Linked DNA regions of Azospirillum brasilense. Each later gene encodes a partner of the first gene's protein in a complex. Links are inferred from orthologs where the notes say so. Each region holds a gene or a part of one and is shown on either strand. Other genes may lie near its edges. The genes, in order: nusB and rpsJ.

What was found.
Region 2: the proteins of nusB (region 1) and rpsJ are in contact, whole or in part, in a solved structure (PDB 3D3B), measured with the Escherichia coli proteins. The link is inferred for Azospirillum brasilense from one-to-one orthologs.

What each region holds. Positions count from the first base shown.
Region 1 is NZ_CP032345.1:318,937-330,369, reverse strand. The notes cover bases 788-3,744. They hold nusB (transcription antitermination factor NusB), read left to right. Parts: upstream 788-1,958; coding sequence 1,959-2,531; downstream 2,532-3,744. Other genes in these bases: D3869_RS01725 (hypothetical protein), read left to right, coding at 3,597-3,744; thiL (thiamine-phosphate kinase), read left to right, coding at 2,509-3,513; D3869_RS01740 (6,7-dimethyl-8-ribityllumazine synthase), read left to right, coding at 1,461-1,925; ribB (3,4-dihydroxy-2-butanone-4-phosphate synthase), read left to right, coding at 788-1,438. Also shown: D3869_RS01750 (riboflavin synthase), read left to right, coding at 1-317; more of ribB, read left to right, coding at 314-787; more of D3869_RS01725, read left to right, coding at 3,745-4,061; D3869_RS01720 (sodium-translocating pyrophosphatase), read left to right, coding at 4,267-6,369; D3869_RS01710 (outer membrane protein assembly factor BamE), read right to left, coding at 6,581-7,048; D3869_RS01705 (ubiquinol-cytochrome C chaperone family protein), read left to right, coding at 7,178-7,741; D3869_RS01700 (YceD family protein), read left to right, coding at 7,874-8,482; rpmF (50S ribosomal protein L32), read left to right, coding at 8,588-8,773; phosphate acyltransferase PlsX, read left to right, coding at 8,823-9,875; D3869_RS01685 (beta-ketoacyl-ACP synthase III), read left to right, coding at 9,880-10,851; D3869_RS01680 (integration host factor subunit alpha), read left to right, coding at 10,990-11,328; D3869_RS01675 (MerR family transcriptional regulator), read left to right, coding at 11,369-11,433. UniProt on the Escherichia coli protein: Part of the processive rRNA transcription and antitermination complex (rrnTAC). The complex forms an RNA-chaperone ring around the RNA exit tunnel of RNA polymerase (RNAP).
Region 2 is NZ_CP032345.1:761,008-772,326, forward strand. What follows is about bases 4,586-7,428. They hold rpsJ (30S ribosomal protein S10), read right to left. Parts: upstream 6,240-7,428; coding sequence 5,931-6,239; downstream 4,586-5,930. Other genes in these bases: rplD (50S ribosomal protein L4), read right to left, coding at 4,586-5,154; rplC (50S ribosomal protein L3), read right to left, coding at 5,160-5,870; tuf (elongation factor Tu), read right to left, coding at 6,695-7,428. Outside these bases: rplE (50S ribosomal protein L5), read right to left, coding at 1-276; rplX (50S ribosomal protein L24), read right to left, coding at 288-608; rplN (50S ribosomal protein L14), read right to left, coding at 605-973; rpsQ (30S ribosomal protein S17), read right to left, coding at 991-1,245; rpmC (50S ribosomal protein L29), read right to left, coding at 1,258-1,464; rplP (50S ribosomal protein L16), read right to left, coding at 1,461-1,892; rpsC (30S ribosomal protein S3), read right to left, coding at 1,908-2,684; rplV (50S ribosomal protein L22), read right to left, coding at 2,686-3,081; rpsS (30S ribosomal protein S19), read right to left, coding at 3,085-3,363; rplB (50S ribosomal protein L2), read right to left, coding at 3,376-4,203; D3869_RS03870 (50S ribosomal protein L23), read right to left, coding at 4,220-4,537; more of rplD, read right to left, coding at 4,534-4,585; more of tuf, read right to left, coding at 7,429-7,885; fusA (elongation factor G), read right to left, coding at 7,923-10,001; rpsG (30S ribosomal protein S7), read right to left, coding at 10,028-10,498; rpsL (30S ribosomal protein S12), read right to left, coding at 10,511-10,882; D3869_RS03910 (DJ-1/PfpI family protein), read right to left, coding at 11,202-11,319. UniProt on the Escherichia coli protein: Involved in the binding of tRNA to the ribosomes. Part of the processive rRNA transcription and antitermination complex (rrnTAC). The complex forms an RNA-chaperone ring around the RNA exit tunnel of RNA polymerase (RNAP).

The DNA.
Region 1 (11,433 bases):
AACTGGGCGGGCACATCGTGTCCGGCCATGTCGACGGCGTCGCCACGGTCGTGGAGGTCCGCGCCGACGGCGAGTCGAAGCGCTTGACCTTCGAGGCGCCCGCCACCCTGGCGAAATACATCGCCTCCAAGGGGTCGGTGGCGCTGGACGGCGTGTCGCTGACGGTGAACGAGGTCGATGGTGCGCGCTTCGGCGTGAACATCATCCCGCACACCCAGGACGCGACCACCTTCGGCGCGCTGAAGGCCGGGGATCGGGTGAACCTGGAAATCGATATGCTCGCGCGGTATGTGGCGCGGCTGGCAGGGCAGGAATGACGTCCGAGTTTCACGAGTATCTGTCGCGCCCCGAGGAGATCATCGAGGAGGCGCGCCAGGGCAGGATGTTCATCCTCGTCGACGACGAGGACCGCGAGAACGAAGGCGATCTGGTCATCCCGGCCCAGTGCGCGACCCCCGAGGCCGTGAACTTCATGGCCAAGTACGGGCGCGGCCTGATCTGCCTCGCCATGGACCAGAACCACATCGAGCGGCTGCGCCTGCCGCTAATGGCGCAGCAGAACGGCACCCGTCACCAGACCGCCTTCACCGTTTCCATCGAGGCGCGCGAGGGTGTGACCACCGGCATCTCCGCCGCCGACCGCGCCCGCACCATCCAGGTCGCCATCGACCCGACCGCCGGGCCGGACGCCATCGTGACGCCGGGCCACGTCTTCCCGCTGCTCGCCCGCGACGGCGGCGTGCTGGTCCGCGCCGGCCACACGGAAGCCTCGGTGGACATCGCCCGCATGGCCGGCATGACCGCGGCGGGCGTGATCTGCGAGATCATGAACGACGACGGCACCATGGCCCGCCTGCCGGATCTGGTGAAGTTCGCGCAGTTCCACGGGCTGAAGGTGGGCACCATCGCCGACCTGATCGCCTACCGCCGCCGCACCGAGACGATCGTCGAGCAGAAGCTGGCGGCGACGCTGGACAGCCGCTTCGGCGGGCGCTTCCAGATGTACGTCTATGTCAACAAGGTGGCCTACGCGGAGCACATCGCGCTGGTGCGCGGCGACATCTCCGGCGATGAGCCGGTGCTGGTGCGCATGCACGCCCTGTCGGTGCTGGACGACGTGTTGGGCGACCGGAGCGCCGCGCGCGACGGCGAGCTTCAGGCCTCCATGGAGATGATCGCGCGGGAAGGCCGCGGCGTCATCGTCCTGCTGCGCGAGCCCATGGCGAACAGCCTGACCGAATCGGTGATGGCGCGGCTCGAAGGCCACGACAACCCAACCCCCGCCCTGCGGGATTATGGCGTGGGCGCGCAGATCCTGCTGGACCTGGGCGTGCGCGACATGGTTCTGCTGTCGAACCGCAAGAAGTCCATCATCGGGCTGGAGGGGTACGGCCTGACCGTGCTCGGCCACCGCCCGATTCCCCTGCAAGACCAGTAACGGCCAGCCGAGCGACCCTGAGATGACCGAAAAGCCCCATCTGATGATCGTGGAAGCCCGCTTCTACGAGGACATCGCCGACGAGCTGGTGAAAGGCGCCATTGCCGAGATCGAGAAGGAGGGCGCCACCTACCAGCGCGTCTCGGTCCCGGGATGCCTGGAGATCCCGGCGGCGATCCTGTACGCCCTGCGTTCCATGGACTTCTTCACGGCGCGCAAGCGCTTCGACGGCTATGTCGGGCTGGGCTGCGTGATCCGCGGCGAGACCACCCATTACGACATCGTCTGCAACGAGAGCGCCCGCGGTCTCCAGGACCTCGCGCTGCGCTACGCGCTGGCCATCGGCAACGGCGTGCTGACGGTCGAGAACCGCGAGCAGGCCTGGGCCCGGGCTTCCGTGACGGCCAAGAACAAGGGCGGTTTCGCGGCGCGCGCCTGCCTTGACATGATCGAACTCAAGCGCCAATTCCGCCTCTATCCGCGGTGACCCCGCGGTGCAATTCCTGACAGACTGAGCATCATGAGCAACGACGACGCGGCTGGCCGCGCGAAACAGAAGCGCGGCTCCCGGAACCGGACGGGTGGCGGATCGGCCAAGGCCCGGCGCAAGGCCGCGCGCCTTGCCGCCGTTCAGGCCCTGTACCAGATCGACCTGAACCAGATCGAACCGACCGGCATCGCCGTGGAATCCGTGATCGGCGAGTTCGTCAATCACCGGCTGGGCGAGGAGATCGACGGGGCGAAGTTCGTCTCCGCCGACCCGCAGCTGTTCGCCGACATCGTCCGCGGCGCCGCGCACCGCCGGGCGGAGGTCGACGGGATGCTGGCCTCGGCGCTGGAGCCGCGCTACGCGCTCGACCGGTTGGAACTGCTGATGCGCGCCATCCTGCGGGCCGGCGCCTATGAGCTGTTCGTCCACAACGACACCCACCCGCGCATCCTCATCAGCGAGTATGTGGACGTGGCGCACGCCTTCTTCGCGGCGCGCGAACCGGGCATGGTGAACGGCGTGCTCGACCATGTGGCCCGTGCGCTGCGGCCGGACGAGCTGGCCCAGCCGGACCCGAGCCGTGACCAGTCCAGAGACCGGTAAGCCGCTCGGCGAATTCGGGCGGATCGACCGCTATTTCAGGCCGCTGGCGTCCGGTTTTCCGGGCGCCCGCGGGCTTGCCGACGACGCCGCCGTGTTCGGTGTCCCACCGGACCGCGAATTGGTCGTCACCACGGACGCCATGGTGGCGGGCGTCCATTTCTTCCCCGACGACGCGCCCGGCGACATCGCCGCGAAGCTGCTGCGCACCAACCTGTCGGACCTCGCCGCCATGGGCGCGGCCCCCTACGCCTACACGCTGGTCACCGCCCTGCCGAAGTCGGTGGGCGAGGACTGGCTCGCCGGCTTCGCGGCCGGCCTGGGGGAGGATCAGGCCCGGTTCGGCATCGCTCTGGCGGGGGGCGACTCGGTCTCGACCTCCGGCCCCATCACCCTGTCGGTGACGGCTTTCGGTCTGGTGCCGAAGGGCGGAGCGGTGCCGCGCTGGGGCGGTCGTCCCGGCGACCGCGTGTACGTCACGGGCACCATCGGCGACGCGGCGCTCGGCTTGCGGATCGCCTATGGGACGCTGGAGGTGGCCGACGACTCGGCGCGCTCCGTGCTGCTGGGGCGCCTGCGGCGGCCGGATCCGCGGACCACGCTGGGGCCGCGTCTGGTCGGGCTGGCGACCGGCTGCCTGGACGTGTCCGACGGTCTGGTCGCCGACCTCGGCCATCTGTGCGAGGAATCGGGCTGTGCCGCGCTTCTGGAGTCGGGGCGGGTGCCCCTGTCGGGCGCCGCACGATCGGTGATCGGCGACGATCCGGTGCGCTTCGCCATGGCGCTGACCGGCGGCGACGATTACGAACTGCTCTTCACCGCCGGCGAAGACGCCGCCCCTGCGCTCGCCGCCCTGTCGGCCGAGACCGGCGTGGCGGTGACCGCCATCGGCCGTCTGCTGGACGGGCCGGCGGGTGAGGTCACGGTGACCGACGCGCAGGGGGGGAGTCTCGACCTGCCGACTCGCGGCTGGGACCATTTCTGAAGGCATCATCGCTGGACAACCCCGCTTAACGCAATCGAAAGCAGGACGGCGCTAGGCTCGATCCGTTCCGTATCCGGGAAGGGATGGGTGTGATCAAGGCCGTCATATTGCTGGTTTTGGGCCTGCTGCTGCTGGGCGGCGCGGGCTTCGGCGGCTGGATGATCTACAACAAGTATTTCGTCGAGCATGAGGAGTCGGCCCCCAAGAAGGAGGAGCCGCCGCCCAAGCCGCCCACCGGCTTCGTCCGCATGGCCCCCCTGGTCGTTCCAGCCATCGGCACGCGGAAGGTCGAGCAGTTCGTGACCGTGGTCGTGACGCTGGAAGTCGTTCTCGACAAGGTTCCCTACGTCCAGGCCCGCCAGCCTCTCGTTTACGACCGTTGCCTGTCGGCCCTTTATGCGGCCGTGGACGACCGGTCCGTTATGACCGGCAACTTGGTCAATATCATTGCCGTAAAAGAAAAACTGGCCGCCGCCGCCGCGACAGTGGTGGGGGAGGGCGTGGTGCAAAATGTTCTTGTTCAGGTGGTTACACAGCGCAATTTGTAACCGTTCTTAAAAACTCCTATCCGAAAGTCAGGAGCGCCTCGGCCAAATCGCCGCGCCTATTCGAGCGTGGCCGCTGTTGCATTGTGCCCTTCTCTTCGGCATCCTTTTCGTGAACAACTCGCCCGTCATCCACCTTCGTTTGTACGGGTCGTTTTCACGACAAGGCGGTAATCGGGCCCGAAACCATAAGAATTTGGGGGAACCGATGGCAGCAGCGTTCGTCATCATCATCGCCAGCGGCCTGTTGGCCCTGGCGTACGGGTACCACGCGGGCAAGCAAGTCATGGCGGCCTCCGCCGGGTCCGACCGCATGCAGGAGATCGCAGCGGCCGTGCAGGAGGGCGCCCGAGCCTATCTGAATCGCCAGTACACCACCATCGCCATCGCCGGCGTGGTGCTTCTCATCATCCTCGGCGCGTTCCTTGGTCTGCATGTGGCCATCGGCTTCCTGATCGGCTCGGTCCTGTCGGGGGCCGCCGGCTATGTCGGGATGAACGTGTCGGTGCGGGCCAACGTCCGCACCGCCCAGGCGGCGACGCAGGGCCTGGCCCCGGCGCTGGACATCGCCTTCAAGGCGGGGGCGATCACCGGTATGCTGGTGGTCGGGCTGGGCCTGCTGGGGGTGGGTGTCTATTACGGCATCCTGACGATGATCTACCGCGTGACCGACCCGGTCGAGGTCCGCGCCGTTCTGGAGGCCCTGGTCGCCCTCAGCTTCGGCGCGTCGCTGATCTCCATCTTCGCGCGGCTCGGCGGCGGCATCTTCACCAAGGGGGCCGACGTCGGCGCCGATCTGGTGGGCAAGGTCGAGGCGGGCATTCCGGAGGACGATCCCCGCAACCCCGCGGTGATCGCGGACAATGTGGGCGACAACGTCGGCGACTGCGCCGGTATGGCCGCCGACCTCTTCGAAACCTACGCCGTCACCATCGTCGCCACCATGCTGCTGGCGGCGATTTTCTTTTCGGGCGAGGTGATCCGCCTGCTGCTCGTCTACCCGCTGGTCATCGGCGCGGTGTGCATCGCCGCGTCCGTCGCCGGCACCTTCTTCGTGAAGCTGGGCAGCAACAACAACATCATGGCCGCCCTCTACAAGGGCTTGGCCGCCACCGCGGGCATCTCGCTCGTGCTGATCCTGATCGTGACCGCGATCATGTTCGGCTTCACCCGGCCCATCCCGCTGAACGGCGGCGGCTACGTCACCGGCGGCAACCTGTTCGTCTCCTCCCTGGTCGGCTTGGGCGTGACCGGACTGCTGGTGTGGATCACCGAATACTACACCTCCACCGCCTTCCGCCCGGTGCGCAGCGTCGCCCGCGCGTCGGAGACCGGGCACGGCACCAACGTGATCCAGGGTCTGGCGGTGTCGATGGAGGCGACGGCGCTCCCCGTCCTGGTCATCTGCGTCGGCATCATCATCGCCTACGGGCAGGCCGGCATCTTCGGCATCGGCATCGCCGCGACCACGATGCTCGCCCTGGCCGGCATGGTGGTGGCGCTGGACGCCTACGGCCCGGTGACCGACAACGCCGGCGGCATCGCCGAGATGGCCGACATGCCGAAGGACATCCGCGTGACGACCGACGCGCTGGACGCCGTCGGCAACACCACCAAGGCGGTGACCAAGGGCTACGCCATCGGCTCCGCCGGCCTCGCCGCGCTGGTGCTGTTCGCCGCCTATGTGCAGGATCTGAAGCACTATTTCCCGAACGTGACGGTCGAGTTCCGGCTGGACGATCCCTATGTGGTCGTCGGGCTGCTGATCGGCGGCCTGCTGCCCTACCTGTTCGGGGCGATGGGCATGACCGCGGTCGGGCGCGCCGCCGGATCGGTGGTGGTGGAGGTGCGCCGCCAGTTCCGCGAGATCAGCGGCATTATGGAAGGCACCGCCAAGCCCGACTATGGCCGCGCGGTGGACATGCTGACCCGCGCCGCCATCAAGGAGATGGTCATCCCGTCGCTGCTGCCGGTGCTGGCGCCGGTGGTCCTGTACATCGTCATCGCCGCCATCGCCGGTCAGGCGCAGGCCTTCGCCGCCCTGGGCGCCATGCTGCTGGGCACCATCGTGACGGGGATCTTCGTCGCCATCTCCATGACCTCGGGCGGCGGCGCCTGGGACAACGCCAAGAAGTACATCGAGGAGGGGAACCACGGCGGCAAGGGCTCCGACGCGCACAAGGCGGCGGTGACCGGCGACACCGTCGGCGACCCGTACAAGGACACCGCCGGCCCGGCGGTCAACCCGATGATCAAGATCACCAACATCGTGGCGATCCTGCTGCTGGCGATCCTCGCCCAGATCGGTTGACCCAGATTGGTTGTTAAAGCGGATTGCGATCCGCTTTGGACCGCGACGGCGGTCCCGGCCGCACATGCGGCCGAAGCCCGCCGGCAAGTGAGGCGATGTGAGTCTAAAGCGAATGGAAGTTCGCTTTAGGGGATCGGCCGATCCCGGATCGGCTCCAAAAGAAAAGCCCCGCGGAAGCGGGGCTTTTCGTGTCTCTGCAGACCGGCTGGTGTCAGCGTCCCGGGCCGCGGTTGCGCGAGTCCTTGGCGGAGAAGCGTCCGACGTTGCCGAGCATCTGTTCGAGGAAGCTCATCTCGCGCCCGGCGGTCGGCGTGCTGCGATCGACGATGTCGATCCGCTGGCCGTCGGTGGCGTCGAGCTGCTTCATCTCCTTCACCACGCCGGCGTCGTCGAAATGGACGACGACGACGCGGCGCTCCATCACGCTCGGCTCGAAGAAGGCGACCTTCTCGGTCTTCTGGCCGATGTAGTACCAGACATTCTGGTCGAAGGTTCCCACGGAGGTCGGCGTGCCGAGAATGTCCGCCACATCCTCCCGCCGCGACTGGCCGGCCTTGATCTCGGCGATGCGGTCGGGGTCCGCCATGTTGCCGCGGGTCGCCACGGTGGGCGAGCACGCGGAGACGGCGAGACCCAGAAAGACGAAGGCGCACAGCGCCGAAGGAATCGATCTCGTCATGGTGCTCAGGCTATGATGGCGCGGGCGGACCGCCGGACCCTTGCGGCAGGCCGGACTCCGCCCGCAATGCCGCGACAATCGCATCGCGCGGTTTGTCCTGTCAACGAAACTCCGAGCGAGAGAGAAACCGTGCTTGACCGCCTGTTCCGGCGTCGGCGTGAAGCCCGCGCCGTCGCCGATTTCTATCTCACCATCGCGGCGCAGGCCCGACAGCCGGCCTTCTACCGTGACCTTGGCGTTCCCGACACGCTGGACGGTCGCTTCGACATGGTGGTGCTTCACGTCTTCTTGGTGATGCGCCGCCTGAAGGGGCAGGGGGCCGCGGCGGCGGACCGCTCGCGCCTGCTCTTCGAGGCGATGATCGACCATTTCGAGAAGTCGCTGATGGAGCAGGGGGTGGGCGACAGCGGAGTCGGGCGGCGCATCAAGACCATGGCCCGCGGCATCGCCGGCCGGATCGAGGTCTACGACCGCGCGCTCGCCGCCGAAGACGGTGACGCGGGCGGTGCGGCCTTGGAGGTCGCGCTCGACAACAATCTTTATGGCACCGTATCGGAGGTGCCGCCGCGCCAACTGGCCGCCCTGGCGGCCTATGTCCGGCGTGAGGCCGCCGGGCTGGAGGAACAGCCGCTGGAGTCGCTCATGGCCGGTGAGGTCCGCTTCGGCCCGCCGCCCGGCGCCGGGACGGAATGACCGATTCCGTCGAGTCTCTATCTTCCATGGGGCTCGGCAATTGGACTTGCCTTTCCGGGCGTCCGAATTCATCTGACACTGAGAGGAAGGCGCCCGCCGCAGAACGGGCGCTGTGACAAGGAACTGCCCGACATGCGCAACACGTCCCAACACGCCGCCGGCCCCGCTCCGGAATTCTCGCGCATCGTCCGCGCCGACGCCGTCCATCGCGACGGCGATCTGATCGAGACCATCGAGGCGACGGAGGCCGAGCGCAAGGCTCTGGCCGAGCGGTTCGAACTGGAGGGCATCGGGCGGCTGACCGCCCGGGTCCGCCTGCGCTCCGTGCGCGGCGGCCAGATGGTGCGAGTCGAAGGGGAGGTGGAGGCCGACGTGGTTCAGACCTGCGTCATCACGCTGGAACCGGTGCCCGCCCAGGTGTCCGACCGGTTCGGCGCGCTGTTCGCGCCGGAATCGATGGTCCCCGGCGAGGAGGACGAGATCGAAATCGACCCGAACATCGCCGAGGAGGATATCCCGGAGGCCATGACCAACGGGCGCATCGACATCGGCGAGTTGGCCGCCCAGCATTTGTCCCTGGCGCTCGACCCCTATCCTCATGCAGAAGGCGTGGCGTTCGACGGATACAGCGAAGGCGAAGACGAGGAGGAGGGCTTGGCCCCCGCCGCCGATGATGCCGGCGCCAATCCGGAGAAGCCGAACCCGTTCGCCGCGCTGGAACGTCTGAAACGACAGAATTGAGGGCGGAACGGGCTTGCCCTTCGGGGGCAATTGCCGTATTGAATGCCGCTCGCGTCAGGCGGCCCCTCTTCGGGCCGCCTTTTACAATGAAGAGAGTTTACGGCCATGGCTGTTCCGAAGAAGAAGACCTCCAAGTCGCGCCGCAACATGCGTCGCTCGCACCACGCTCTCCCGACCTCGTCCTACGCCGAGTGCTCGAACTGCGGCGAGCTGAAGCGCCCGCACCATGTCTGCGGCTCTTGCGGTCACTACGACCAGCGCGAAGTGGTTCAGAGCGCTCCGGCGGCCTGATGGCGGTTTGGTTGGCCGCCCTACGTCCTAGCCAGGGAGCCTGTCCGCGGTGAGCCAGCGCCTGACCATTGCCCTTGATGCCATGGGCGGTGACAAAGGACCCGACATGGTGATTGCCGGGGCGGATATCGCCCGCGAGCGTCACCCGCAGGTGCATTACCTGCTGTTCGGGGACACCGCCCGCATCGAGCCGCTGCTTGCGCAGCGGCCCGCCTTGAGAGCGGTGGCCGAGGTGCGCCACACCCCGGACGCCGTGGCCGGCGACGCCAAGCCGTCGGTCGCGCTGCGCGCCGGGCGCCAGTCGAGCATGCGTCTTGCCATCGATTCGGTGGCGGGCGGGCAGGCTGCCTGCGTGGTGTCCGCCGGCAACACCGGCGCGCTCATGGCCATGGCCAAGTTCGTGCTGAAGACGATCCCCGGAATCGACCGTCCGGCGATCGCCTCCTTCTTCCCGACCCTGCGGGGGGAGAGCGTCATGCTCGACCTCGGCGCCAACACCGAATGCCAGCCCGAGAACCTCGTGCAGTTCGCCGTGATGGGCGCGGTCTTCGCGCGCACCGCGCTGAACCTGTCCGAGCCGACGATCGGCGTTCTGAACATCGGTTCGGAAGAGGTGAAGGGGAACGAGGTGGTGCGCGCCGCCGCGACCCGTCTGCGCGAGATGCCGCTGCCCGGGCGTTTCCACGGATTCGTCGAGGGCAACGACATCGCCACCGGCACGGTTGACGTGATCGTCACCGACGGTTTCACCGGCAACGTCGCCCTGAAGACCGCCGAAGGCACGGCGAAGCTCTTCACGGAGTTCCTGCGCCGGACGTTCCAGTCCTCCTGGACGGCGCGTCTCGGCTACCTGCTGGCCCGCGGGGCCTTCAAGCGGTTGAAGCAGCGCACCGATCCGCGCCGCTACAACGGCGCCATGTTCCTGGGCCTGCGCGGCGTCTGCGTGAAGAGCCACGGGGGCACCGACGCCATCGGGTTCGCCAACGCCATCGGTGTGGCCTACAATCTGGCGGCAAACGGTTTCAACGACCGAATCAAGGAAGAGATGCAGCGTCTCGGCGACGCCAAGCCTCTTCCCGACACGAAGGCGGCGGCGGTCTAACATCATGGTCAAGCGTTCCCGAGTTCTCGGCTGCGGTTCCTACCTCCCGGCCAACGTCGTCACGAATCGCGACCTCGAAGCCCGTGTGGACACCTCGGACGAGTGGATCGTCCAGCGCACCGGCATCAAGTCGCGCCACATCGCTGCCGACGGGGAACTGACCTCCGATCTCGCCATCGCCGCGGCGACCCGCGCGCTGGAGCATGCCGGGGTGGACGCCGCCAGCATCGACTGCATCGTGCTGGCGACGACGACTCCGGACAACACCTTCCCGGCCACCGCGACGAAGGTGCAGGCGGCGCTGGGGACCAAGGGCTTCGCGCTGGACATCCAGGCGGTGTGCGCCGGCTTCGTCTACGCGATGTCGATTGCCGACAACTTCATCCGTATTGGGCAGGCCAACCGCGCCCTGGTCATCGGCGCGGAGACCTTCTCCCGCCTGCTCGACTGGAAGGACCGCACCACCTGCGTCCTGTTCGGCGACGGCGCTGGGGCCGTGGTGATGGAGGGCTACGACGCCGCCGGGACCTCGGCGGATCGCGGCGTGCTGTCCACCCACCTGCATTCGGACGGCGCCCAGTACGGGCTTCTCTACGTCGATGGCGGTCCGTCGACCACCGGCACGGCCGGCCATGTGCGGATGAATGGCCAGGATGTGTTCCGCCACGCCGTGAGCAAGCTGTCCTCGGTCGTCGAGGAGGCTCTGGCGGCCAACGGGCTGGAGCCGTCGGCGGTGGACTGGCTGGTGCCGCACCAGGCCAACCAGCGGATCATCGACGGCATCGCCCGCAAGCTGAAGCTGCCCTCCGACAAGGTCGTGCTGACGGTGGACCGCCACGGCAACACCTCCGCCGCCTCGATCCCGCTGGCGCTGTGCGAGGCGGTGCACGATGGCCGCGTGAAGCGTGGCGACCTGATCCTCATGGAGGCCATCGGCGGTGGCCTGACCTGGGGTGCCGCGATGGTACGCTGGTAAGCGGCGCACCCGCTTCGCGTCCCCGCAGGGTGGCGTTTGCTGCGCTGCTCACAACGACGCGATCCAAGCTTTTGAATTGACCGGGTTCTTTCCCCGGATTACGGTTTTTCCCCTATGGTTTCGGGGGGGAAGCGAACCATGTCACAGAACACCGTCACCCGCGCGCAGCTCAGCGAAGCGGTCTACCAAGAGGTCGGCCTGTCGCGCAATGAATCCGCCGATCTGGTCGAAAGCGTCCTGGAGGAGATCTCCGACGCCTTGGCCCGCGGCGAGATGGTCAAGATCTCGTCCTTCGGCAGTTTTCAAATCCGGCAGAAGGGGCAGCGGGTCGGCCGCAACCCGAAGACCGGCGAAGAGGTTCCGATCCTGCCCAGGCGTGTCCTGGTCTTCCGGGCGAGCCACGTCCTGAAGAACCGCATCAACGAGGTCGTCGAGGCGGAGGAAGCCGAGGCGCAACGCGTGAAGGCGGTTTCCTGATCCGCCGCACGGAGCGGACGACAACAAGGGTTTCCCGGATATGAAGGCGCGCGGCACCACGAAGTCCGCCACGGCGTTCCGCACGATCAGCGAGGTGTCGTCCGA
Region 2 (11,319 bases), 440 kb from region 1 along the record:
GAGCGTGACCTTGCACCCGATCGCCATGCCCTCACGCAGCTTGAACTGCGCGATCGACTTGCGGGACTTCGTGACGATCGGCTTCTGGCCGCTGATCGCCGTCAGTTCGCTCACCGCATTCTGGATCTTCTTGGAGTCGCCGACAGCCTCGCCGACACCCATGTTGATGACGATCTTCTCGATCCGCGGAACTTCCATATCGTTCGCGTAGCCGAACTCAGCCTTGAGCGCGGCGCGGATCTTGGAGTCGTACACTTCCTTCAAACGTGCAGCCATTGGTCCGGTCCTCACACGTCGATGACTTCGCCGGACCGCTTGGCGACACGCACCTTGCGGCCATCCTCAAGGATCTTGAAACCGACGCGGGTCGGCTTGCCGTCCTTGGGGTCGACATGAGCAACGTTCGAGACGTTGATCGGCGCCTCGAACTCAACGATGCCGCCCTGCGAGGTGGCGCTCGGACGCTGGTGCTTCTTCACCACGTTCACGCCCTGCACGACGACACGGTTTTCCGCCGGGATGACCTTGAGGACCTCACCGGTCTTGCCCTTGTCCTTACCGGCAAGGATGACGACCTTGTCCTTGGTCTTGATCTTCGCGGCCATCACAGCACCTCCGGCGCCAGCGAGATGATCTTCATGAACTTCTTGCCGCGAAGCTCACGAGTGACCGGCCCGAAGATACGCGTGCCGATCGGCTCGCCCTGCTTGTTGATCAGCACGGCGGCATTGCGGTCGAAACGGATCGCGGACCCGTCCTCCCGGCGCAGTTCCTTCGCGGTGCGGACGATGACGGCGCGATGCACGTCGCCCTTCTTGACGCGACCCTTCGGAATGGCCTCCTTGACCGAGACGACGATGACGTCGCCGACGGTGGCCACCTTCCGCTTGGACCCGCCAAGCACCTTGATGCACTGCACCCGGCGCGCCCCGCTATTGTCGGCGACTTCCAGGTTGGTTTGCATCTGGATCATGGTTTGTACCCTTCCGTTTACGCGGCGCCGCTAACGGCGGCGGACTCAAGCACGACCGTCCAGCGCTTGCGCTTGGAGATCGGGCGGCATTCGATGATCGAAACGGTATCGCCGACCTTGAACTGGTTGCCCTCGTCGTGGGCGGCGTACTTCTTCGACTGACGAATGAACTTCTTGTACACGGGGTGCATGACGCGGCGCTCGACCAGGACGATAACCGTCTTGTCGCCCTTGTCGCTGACCACCGTGCCCTGCAGAACGCGGCGAGGCATAGGTAGCCCTCCTTACTTGCCGGCTTCGGCCGAGCGCGAACGCTCGCCGAGGATCGTCTTGATGCGCGCGATGTCGCGACGCACCACCTGCACCCGCGCGGTGTTCTCCAGCTGGCCGGAGGCCCGCTGGAAACGCAGGTTGAACTGTTCCTTCTTGAGCTGGAGGAGCTGATCGTTCAGCTCCTCGGTGCTCTTCGCACGAACGTCGACGGGCTTCATGCCGCCACCTCCTCACCGCCGCCGAGGCGGGTCACCAGCTTGGTCTTGATCGGCAGCTTGGCGGCCGCCAGGGCGAACGCCTGCTTTGCCACATCCGCGGGCACGCCGTCCAGCTCAAACAGGATGCGGCCGGGATGAACGCGGGCCGCCCAGTACTCGGGCGTGCCCTTACCGGAACCCATGCGGACTTCGGCGGGCTTGGTGGAGACCGGCAGGTCCGGGAACACGCGGATCCACACGCGGCCCTGACGCTTCATGGCACGGGTGATCGCGCGGCGGGCCGCCTCGATCTGACGGGCCGTGATGCGCTCCGGCTCCAGGGCCTTGAGGCCGAAGGAGCCGAAGTTCAGCTGGGTGCCGCCCTTCGCGTTGCCGTGGATGCGGCCCTTGTGGGCCTTGCGGTACTTGGTACGCTTCGGAGAAAGCATCGCTCGTGCCCCTTACTAGCGGTCAGCCCGCTCGGAGCGGTCACGGTCGCCGCGACCACGGCCCCCACGCTCCTCACGGTCACCACGCTCGCGACGCTCACGCCGCGGCTCGCCATCGGTCGACACCGGCTCGGTGCCCATGCGCTTGTCCTGCGCCATCGGGTCGTGCGCCATGATCTCGCCCTTGAAGACCCAAACCTTGACACCGCAGGTGCCGTAGGTGGTCTTCGCGGTCGCGGTGCCGTAGTCGATGTCCGCACGCAGGGTGTGCAGCGGAACGCGGCCCTCGCGGTACCACTCCAGACGGGCGATCTCGGCGCCGCCGAGACGACCGGAGCAGTTGATCCGGATGCCCTGGGCGCCCAGACGCATGGCCGACTGCACGGCGCGCTTCATGGCGCGGCGGAAGGCCACGCGACGCTCGAGCTGGCTGGCGATGTTCTCGGCGATGAGCTTGGCATCGATCTCCGGCTTGCGGATCTCGATGATGTTCAGGCTCACCTCGCCGCCGGCCATCTTCGACAGCTCGGAACGCAGCTTCTCGATGTCCGCGCCCTTCTTGCCGATCACCACACCCGGACGGGCCGAGTGGATGGTGACGCGGGCCTTCTTGGCCGGACGCTCGATGACGACGCGCGAGCAGCCGGCCTGCTGCAGGCGACCCTGCAGATAGCCGCGCAGCTTCAGGTCCTGGTGCAGCAGGTTGGCGTAGTCGCGCTTGGCGAACCAACGGCTGTCCCAGGTCCGGTTGATGCCGAGGCGCAGCCCGATCGGATTGACTTTCTGACCCATCTTACTCGGCCCCTTCGGCAGCGGCGGCGTCGCGCTCACGCACGATGATCGTCAGGTTGGAGAACAGCTTCTCGACCCGCGCGCCGCGCCCACGGGCGCGGGCGTGGAAGCGCTTCATCACCAGGGCGCGGCCGACCGTCGCCGAGGAGACGTACAGGCGGTCCACATCGAGCTGATGGTTGTTCTCGGCGTTGGCGATCGCGGCCTGGAGGACCTTCTTCACCTCGCCGGCGATGCGGCGCTTGGAGAAGGTCAGCTCGGCCACGGCGCTGCTGGCATCCTTGTTCCGGATGAGCTGGGCGACGAGGTTCAGCTTGCGCGGGCTGGTGCGGATCATCGGATTGGAGGCGATGGCCTCGTTCTCCGCGATACGGCTGGGGTTGGAGGGCTTGCCCATGGCTTACTTCCTCTTCGCCTTCTTGTCCGCCGCGTGCCCGTAGAAGGTGCGCGTCGGAGCGAACTCACCGAACTTGTGGCCGATCATGTTCTCGGTCACCAGAACCGGCAGGAACTTGTGGCCATTGTACACGCCGAACGTGAGACCCACGAACTGCGGCAGGATCGTCGAGCGGCGCGACCAGATCTTGATGATCTCGTTGCGGCCCGAGGCCCGCGACTTGTCCGCCTTCTTGAGCAGGTAGCCGTCGACGAACGGGCCCTTCCAAACGGAGCGTGCCATCGTCCGCCCTCCTTACTTCGAATGACGGCGGCGCAGGATCAGGCCATCCGTCTTCTTGTTGTGACGAGTCTTCTTGCCCTTGGTCGGCTTGCCCCACGGCGTGACCGGATGACGGCCACCCGAGGTGCGGCCTTCACCACCACCGTGCGGGTGGTCGATCGGGTTCATGGCGACACCACGGACGGACGGACGGATGCCCAGCCAACGGCTGCGACCGGCCTTGCCCTTGTTGGTGTTCATGTTGTCCGGGTTCGACACGGCACCCAGGGTGGCCATGCAGTCGCCGCGGACCACGCGAAGCTCGCCCGAGGGCAGCTTCAGCTGGGCGTACCCGCCGTCGCGGCCGACCAGCTGCAGGTAGGTGCCGGCCGAACGGGCCAGCTGACCACCCTTGCCGGGCTTCAGCTCGACGTTGTGCAGCACGGAGCCGACCGGGATGTTCTTCAGCGGCATGGCGTTGCCGGGCTTCACATCCACCTTCTCGCCGGCGATGACCGTGTCGCCCACCTTCAGGCGCTGCGGCGCCAGGATGTACGAGACGGTGCCGTCCTCATACTTGATGAGGGCGATAAAGGCCGTGCGGTTCGGATCGTACTCCAGGCGCTCAACCGTCGCCGGGACGTCGAACTTGCGACGCTTGAAGTCCACCAGACGGTAGACGCGCTTGTGACCGCCACCCATCCGGCGCGCGGTGATGCGGCCGGTGTTGTTGCGGCCGCCGGACTTGGTCAGGCCCTCGGTGAGGGTCTTGACCGGCTTGCCCTTCCACAGCTCCGAGCGGTCGACGATGACCAGCTGGCGGAGCGACGGCGTAATTGGGCGATATTGCTTCAGAGCCATCGGATCACACTCCCGCTCAGATGCCCGTGGTCACGTCGATCTTGTTCCCCTCGGCGAGGGTCACGACGGCCTTCTTGAAGTCCGAGCGACGGCCGATGGTGCCGCGGAAGCGCTTGGTCTTGCCCTTGGAAACCAGGGTGTTGACCGCCGTCACCTTCACGTTGAACAGCCCCTCGACCGCCGCCTTGATCTCCGGCTTGGACGCCGACAGCGGCACGCGGAACGTCACCTGATTGTGCTCCGACGCCATCGTCGACTTCTCGGTGATCACCGGAGCCAGGATGAGGTCGTACATCCGCTCCTGGCTCACCGCAGGTTTCGACTGCTTGCTCATTTCAGGCGAGCCTCCAGCTGCTCGACCGCGTTGCGGGTCAGGACCAGCGTATCGCGGCGAAGAATGTCGTAGACGTTGGCGCCCTGCTCCGGCAGCACGTCGATCAGCGGGATGTTGCGCGAGGCCCGAGCGAAGTTCTCGTTCAGGTTGGCGCCATCGATGATCAGAGCCGAGGTCAGGCCGAGCGAGGCGAGACGGACAGCCAGTTCCTTGGTCTTGTGGGTCTCGGCCGAAGCGGCGTCGAGGACCAGGAGCTTGCCTTCCGCGGCCTTGGTGGACAGCGCGGTCTTCAGGGCCAGCTTGCGGACCTTCTTGGTCAGGTCGTGCTCGTGCGAGCGGACAACCGGGCCGAAGATGGTCGCGCCGCCGCGGAACTGCGCGGAACGCATGGAACCCTGACGGGCGCGGCCGGTCCCCTTCTGGCGGTACGGCTTCTTGCCGGTGCCGGAGATCTCGCTGATCGTCTTGGTCTTGTGCGTGCCGGCGCGGCGCTTGGCCAGCTGCCAGTTGACCATGCGGGCCAGGATGTCCGTGCGGGACGGGAGGCCGAAGACCTCGTCGGCCAGCTCGATCTCGCCGACGGTCTCGTTGTTCAGGTTCTTAATGGTCGCCTTCATGGCCATCACTCCTGCGGCTCGGCGGCGGCTTCAGCGGCCGGCGCAGCCTTGATCCCGGCGGGGAACGGCAGACCTTCCGGAGCCTTCTTCTTCACCGCGTCGCGGATGCGGAGCCAAGCCCCCTCGGCGCCCGGAACGGCACCCTTGAGGAAGATCAGACCGCGGTCCTCATCGACCGACACGACCTTCAGGTTCAGAACCGTGACCTTCTCGTCGCCGAGATGACCGGCCATCTTCTTGTTCTTGAAGACCTTGCCGGGGTCCTGGCGGTTACCCGTCGAACCGTGCGAGCGGTGCGACACCGACACGCCGTGCGTCGCGCGCAGACCACCGAAGTTCCAGCGCTTCATCGGACCGGCGAAGCCCTTACCGATGGAGGTGCCGGTGACGTCGACGAACTGGCCCGGGACGAAATGCGCAGCCGAGAGCTCGGCGCCGACCTCGATCAGCGCGTCGGCATCGACGCGGAACTCGACCAGCTTGCGCTTGGGCTCGACGCGCGCCTTGGCGAAATGCCCGCGCTGCGGCTTCGTGACGTTCTTCACCTTGATGGCGCCTGCGCCGAGCTGGACGGCGGTGTAGCCATCCTTGTCCTCGGTGCGAACGGCGACGACCTGGCAGCTGTCGACTTTCAGCACAGTCACCGGCACGTGCTGCCCGTCGTCCGTGAAGACGCGGGTCATGCCGACTTTCTGCGCGATCAAACCGGATCGCATTGTTCTTTATCTCCTGACCAGGGACATCCTCAGAGGGAGAGGTCCCTCAACAGCAACGAATTAGAGCTTGATCTCGACGTCCACACCGGCAGCGAGGTCGAGCTTCATCAGCGCGTCCACCGTCTGCGGCGTCGGATCGACGATGTCGAGCAGACGCTTGTGGGTGCGGATTTCAAACTGCTCGCGCGACTTCTTGTCGACGTGCGGCGAGCGGTTCACCGTAAACTTCTCGATCTGCGTCGGCAGCGGGATCGGGCCCCGCACCCGAGCACCGGTCCGCTTGGCGGTGTTGACGATCTCGCTGGTCGACTGGTCGAGCACGCGATGATCGAACGCCTTCAAGCGGATGCGGATGTTCTGGCTGTCCATGTCCAAACGTCCCTTGCACCTCGTTTCGGTGACGCGACTGCGCCACCGGCACCCCAAAATCTGTCCCCCGGGGACCCGCGGCGGCAGGCGAACCTGCGCCGGCTCACCGAAGCGGTGGGCGGCGGTTCGTCTGTCCGATCTGACGGCCGATACGAAAAAGAACATCCCCCGCATCGCAATGCGGATGGATGTTCCTGGCAGCAACCGGTGCAAGTGGAGCTTGCGGTGCCGTTCGTGATCGGGCTGCGTCTAGGCCGGACGTGCCTACTACCAACCCAAATTCCAGAGGGCGTAACGTGTATGCCCTAGGCGCCCCGGTGTCAACCCACATTTTCCCCCTTGTGACAGGAGGATGACGGGATCGGCCCGGCTCGGCGCGTCACGCCGCATTATCGCGGATCGGCCATGCAAAAAGGGGCCGGCCCGCGGGCCGGCCCCCTTCGCAAAAGACAACCTTACTTGATGATCGAGGCGACGACGCCGGCGCCGACCGTACGGCCACCCTCACGGATGGCGAAGCGCAGGCCCTCGTCCATGGCGATCGGAGCGATCAGCTCGACTTCCATGGAGATGTTGTCGCCCGGCATCACCATCTCGGTGCCTTCCGGCAGCTTCACCATGCCCGTCACGTCGGTCGTGCGGAAGTAGAACTGCGGACGGTAGTTGGTGAAGAACGGCGTGTGACGGCCACCCTCTTCCTTCGTCAGGATGTAGGCCTCGGCCTTGAAGGTGGTGTGCGGCGTGATGCTGCCCGGCTTGGCCAGAACCTGGCCGCGCTCGACGTCCTCACGCTTCGTGCCGCGCAGCAGCGCGCCGATGTTGTCGCCAGCCTCACCCGAGTCGAGCAGCTTGCGGAACATCTCCACACCGGTCACCGTGGTCTTGACCGTGGTCTTCAGACCGACGATCTCGACTTCCTCGCCGACCTTGACGATGCCGCGCTCGACGCGGCCGGTCACCACCGTGCCGCGGCCCGAGATCGAGAACACGTCCTCGATCGGCATCAGGAACGGACGGTCCTTCGGACGCTCCGGCTGCGGGATGTACTGGTCGACCTCGGCCATCAGCTTGAGGATCGCGTCACGGCCGATCTCCGGCGAACGGTCCTCCAGAGCGCACAGCGCCGAGCCCTTGACGATCGGAATGTCGTCGCCCGGGAACTGGTAGGAGGACAGCAGCTCGCGCACCTCCATCTCGACCAGCTCGAGCAGCTCCGGATCGTCGACCATGTCGACCTTGTTCATGAACACCACCAGCGCCGGCACGCCGACCTGGCGGGCCAGCAGGATGTGCTCGCGGGTCTGCGGCATCGGGCCGTCGGCGGCCGACACGACCAGGATCGCGCCGTCCATCTGCGCGGCGCCCGTGATCATGTTCTTCACGTAGTCGGCGTGGCCCGGGCAATCGACGTGGGCATAGTGGCGGTTGGTCGTCTCGTACTCGACGTGGGCGGTCGAGATCGTGATGCCGCGCGCCTTCTCTTCCGGCGCCTTGTCGATCTGGTCGTAGGCGGTGAAGGTCGCGCCGCCGCTCTCGGCCAGCACCTTCGTGATCGCCGCCGTCAGCGACGTCTTGCCGTGGTCGACGTGGCCGATCGTGCCGATGTTGCAGTGCGGCTTGTTCCGCTCGAACTTTGCCTTCGCCATGGTGTGTGCTCTCCGTCTCTTTGTCGTTCCAGCGGTTTCAGGCCATCCTGGCGCGGATGGTCTCCGCAATCGTCTGCGGCACCGGCTCGTGGTGGTCGAACTGCATCGTGTACTGCGCGCGTCCCTGGCTCATCGAGCGCAGGGTGTTCACATAACCGAACATCGACGCCAGCGGCACCATCGCCTGGATCGAGCGGGCGTTGCCCCGCTGGTCCATGGCAGTGATCTGGCCCCGGCGGCTGTTCAGGTCCCCGATGATGTCGCCCATGTAGTCTTCGGGCGTCACCACCTCAACCCTCATGATCGGCTCCAGAAGCATCGGGCCGGCCTTTTGCATGCCGTCGCGGAAGGCGGCACGGGTGGCGATCTCGAAGGCCAGCACCGAGGAGTCGACGTCGTGGAAGGCGCCGTCGACCAGCGCCACCTCGAGGTCGATCACCGGGAAGCCCGCGACCACGCCGTTGTGCAGCGAGGCCTCAAGCCCCTTCTGCACGCCTGGAATGAACTCCTTGGGCACGGCGCCGCCGACGACCTTGTTCCGGAAGACAAAGCCGCTGCCGGCGGGCAACGGCTCGAAGACCAGCCTGACCCGGGCGAACTGACCGGTGCCGCCGGTCTGCTTCTTGTGGGTGTAGTCGATCTCGGCGGTCCTGGTGATGGTCTCGCGGTACGCCACCTGCGGCGCGCCGACGTCGGCATCCACCTTGAACTCCCGCTTCATGCGATCGACGATGATCTCCAGATGCAGTTCGCCCATGCCCTTGATGATCGTCTGACCGCTCTCATGGTCGACGGTCACGCGGAAGGACGGGTCCTCCTGGGCGAGGCGGGACAGCGCCATGCTCATCTTTTCCTGGTCGGCCTTGGATCTCGGCTCGACGGCCACCTCGATGACCGGTTCCGGAAACTCCATCCGCTCCAGGACGATGGGCTTGGCGGGATCGCACAGCGTGTCGCCGGTCGTCGTGCTCTTCAGCGCGGTGAAGGCGACGATGTCGCCGGCGTAGGCCTCGTCGATCTCCTCCCGGCTGTTGGCGTGCATCAGCAGCATGCGGCCGATGCGCTCCTTCTCGTCCTTGCCGGGATTCAGCACGGCGGTGCCGGAGGCGACGGTGCCCGAATAGACACGCACGAAGGTCAGCGACCCGACAAAGGGATCGTTCATGATCTTGAAGGCGAGCGCGGAGAAGGGAGCGGCGTCGTCCGGTGCGCGCTCGTCCGTCTCGGGGCTGCCGACGCGATGTCCTCTGACCGCCCCGACGTCCACGGGAGCCGGCAGATAGTCCACCACGGCGTCGAGCATCGGCTGGATGCCCTTGTTCTTGAAGGCGGATCCACAGAGGACCGGCACGAAGCGCAAGCCGATTGTGCCCTTGCGGATGCAGGCCTTGAGCGTGTCTTCGGACGGCTCCTGACCGGACTCGAGATAGGCCTCCATGGCCGCGTCGTCGAGTTCCAGCACAGCGTCGAGCAGCGCCTGTCGGTGGCGCGCCGCCGCGTCCTTCAGGGCGTCCGGAATGTCGGTGTAATAGAATTCGGCGCCCAGCGTCTCTTCCTTCCAGACGATGGCGCGCATGGCGACCAGATCGACGACGCCGACGAAACCGGCCTCGGACCCGATCGGAAGCTGGAGGACGAGCGGGAAGGCGCCCAGCCGTTCCCTCATCATGTCGACGCAACGGAAGAAGTCCGCGCCGGTGCGATCCAGCTTGTTGACGAAACACATGCGGGGCACGCCGTACTTGTCGGCCTGCCGCCACACGGTCTCGGACTGAGGCTCCACCCCGGCAACGGCGTCGAACACCGCAACGGCGCCGTCGAGCACGCGGAGACTGCGTTCGACTTCAATGGTGAAGTCGACGTGGCCCGGCGTGTCGATGATGTTGATGCGGTGGTCGCGCCAGAAGCAGGTCGTGGCCGCGGAGGTGATGGTGATGCCCCGTTCCTGTTCCTGCTCCATCCAATCCATCACCGCGGTGCCCTCGTGCACCTCGCCGATTTTGTACGACTTTCCAGTGTAGTACAAAATCCGCTCGGTGGTCGTGGTCTTACCGGCATCAATGTGAGCCATGATGCCGATGTTGCGGTAACGGTTCAGGGGATGGGAACGGGGCATGACAAGCACCTGGGCCGGTGGGTGCCTTACCAGCGGTAGTGCGAGAAGGCCTTGTTGGCTTCCGCCATACGATGGGTGTCTTCGCGCTTCTTCACAGCGGTGCCACGCTGGTTGGCGGCATCCAGCAGCTCACCCGACAGACGCTCGGTCATGGTGTTTTCCGAGCGGGCGCGGGCGGCGCCGATGAGCCAACGGATGGCCAGGGCCTGGGCGCGGTCCGTGCGGACCTCGACCGGAACCTGATAGGTGGCGCCACCGACGCGACGCGAGCGCACTTCGAGGTGCGGCTTCACGTTCAGCAGGGCGTCATGGAAGACCTGAACCGGCTCGTTCTTGGTCTTGGCCTCGATGCGGCTGAGCGCGCCGTAGACGATGCGCTCGGCGGCCGACTTCTTGCCGTCCAGCATCAGGCAGTTCATGAACTTGGTCAGGACGCGGTCGCCATACTTGGCGTCCGGCAGGACCTCACGCTTCTCGGCGCGACGACGACGGGACATCGTGAATACTCCTTACTTCGGACGCTTCGCGCCGTACTTCGAACGACGCTGCTTACGGTCCTTCACGCCCTGGGTATCGAGCGTGCCGCGGATGATGTGGTAGCGAACGCCGGGAAGATCCTTCACACGGCCGCCGCGGATCATAACCACCGAGTGTTCCTGGAGGTTATGGCCTTCACCGGGGATGTAGGAGGTCACTTCGAAGCCGTTCGTCAGGCGAACGCGGGCGACCTTACGCAGAGCCGAGTTCGGCTTCTTCGGCGTGGTCGTGTAGACGCGGGTGCAGACGCCACGCTTCTGCGGGCACGCCTCCATCGCGGGAACCTTATTGCGCGCGGCCAAGGGCTCGCGCGGCTTACGGATCAACTGGTTGATCGTCGGCATATCTGCCCTTCATCCCTTCAGGTCGATCGGCCGGCGGAGCCGGACCGATTGGAAAGTCGCCCGGCAACACCGGACGATGCAAAAGCCCGCCTGCGAAGCCTGAGGGGCTTCGAGCGGGCCCAATGGTCGATCGCCGTCGGATCGGTTCACGAAGAACCTGTCGTTCAGCTATGTCGCTTGGGTTCAGCCGGATGCCGGACGGGATGGACGAAAGACCTTCCCGAGGCTCCTTTTGAAGTTCGCGGACTATATGGGTCCGCCGGGGACCCGTCAAGCGCGCAGATGACCGTTCGTCATGCGCTTCGACGACGTTTTTGCGTCAGCCGGCGCCCCCGGAGCGGCGGCGCCGCAAGGCCTCGGCACCCGCCGCCACCGCGGCGGCCCGCGCGTCCAGCATCGGGCGCATCCGGGCGAGGAGATCGGCGGTCACCGCCTCC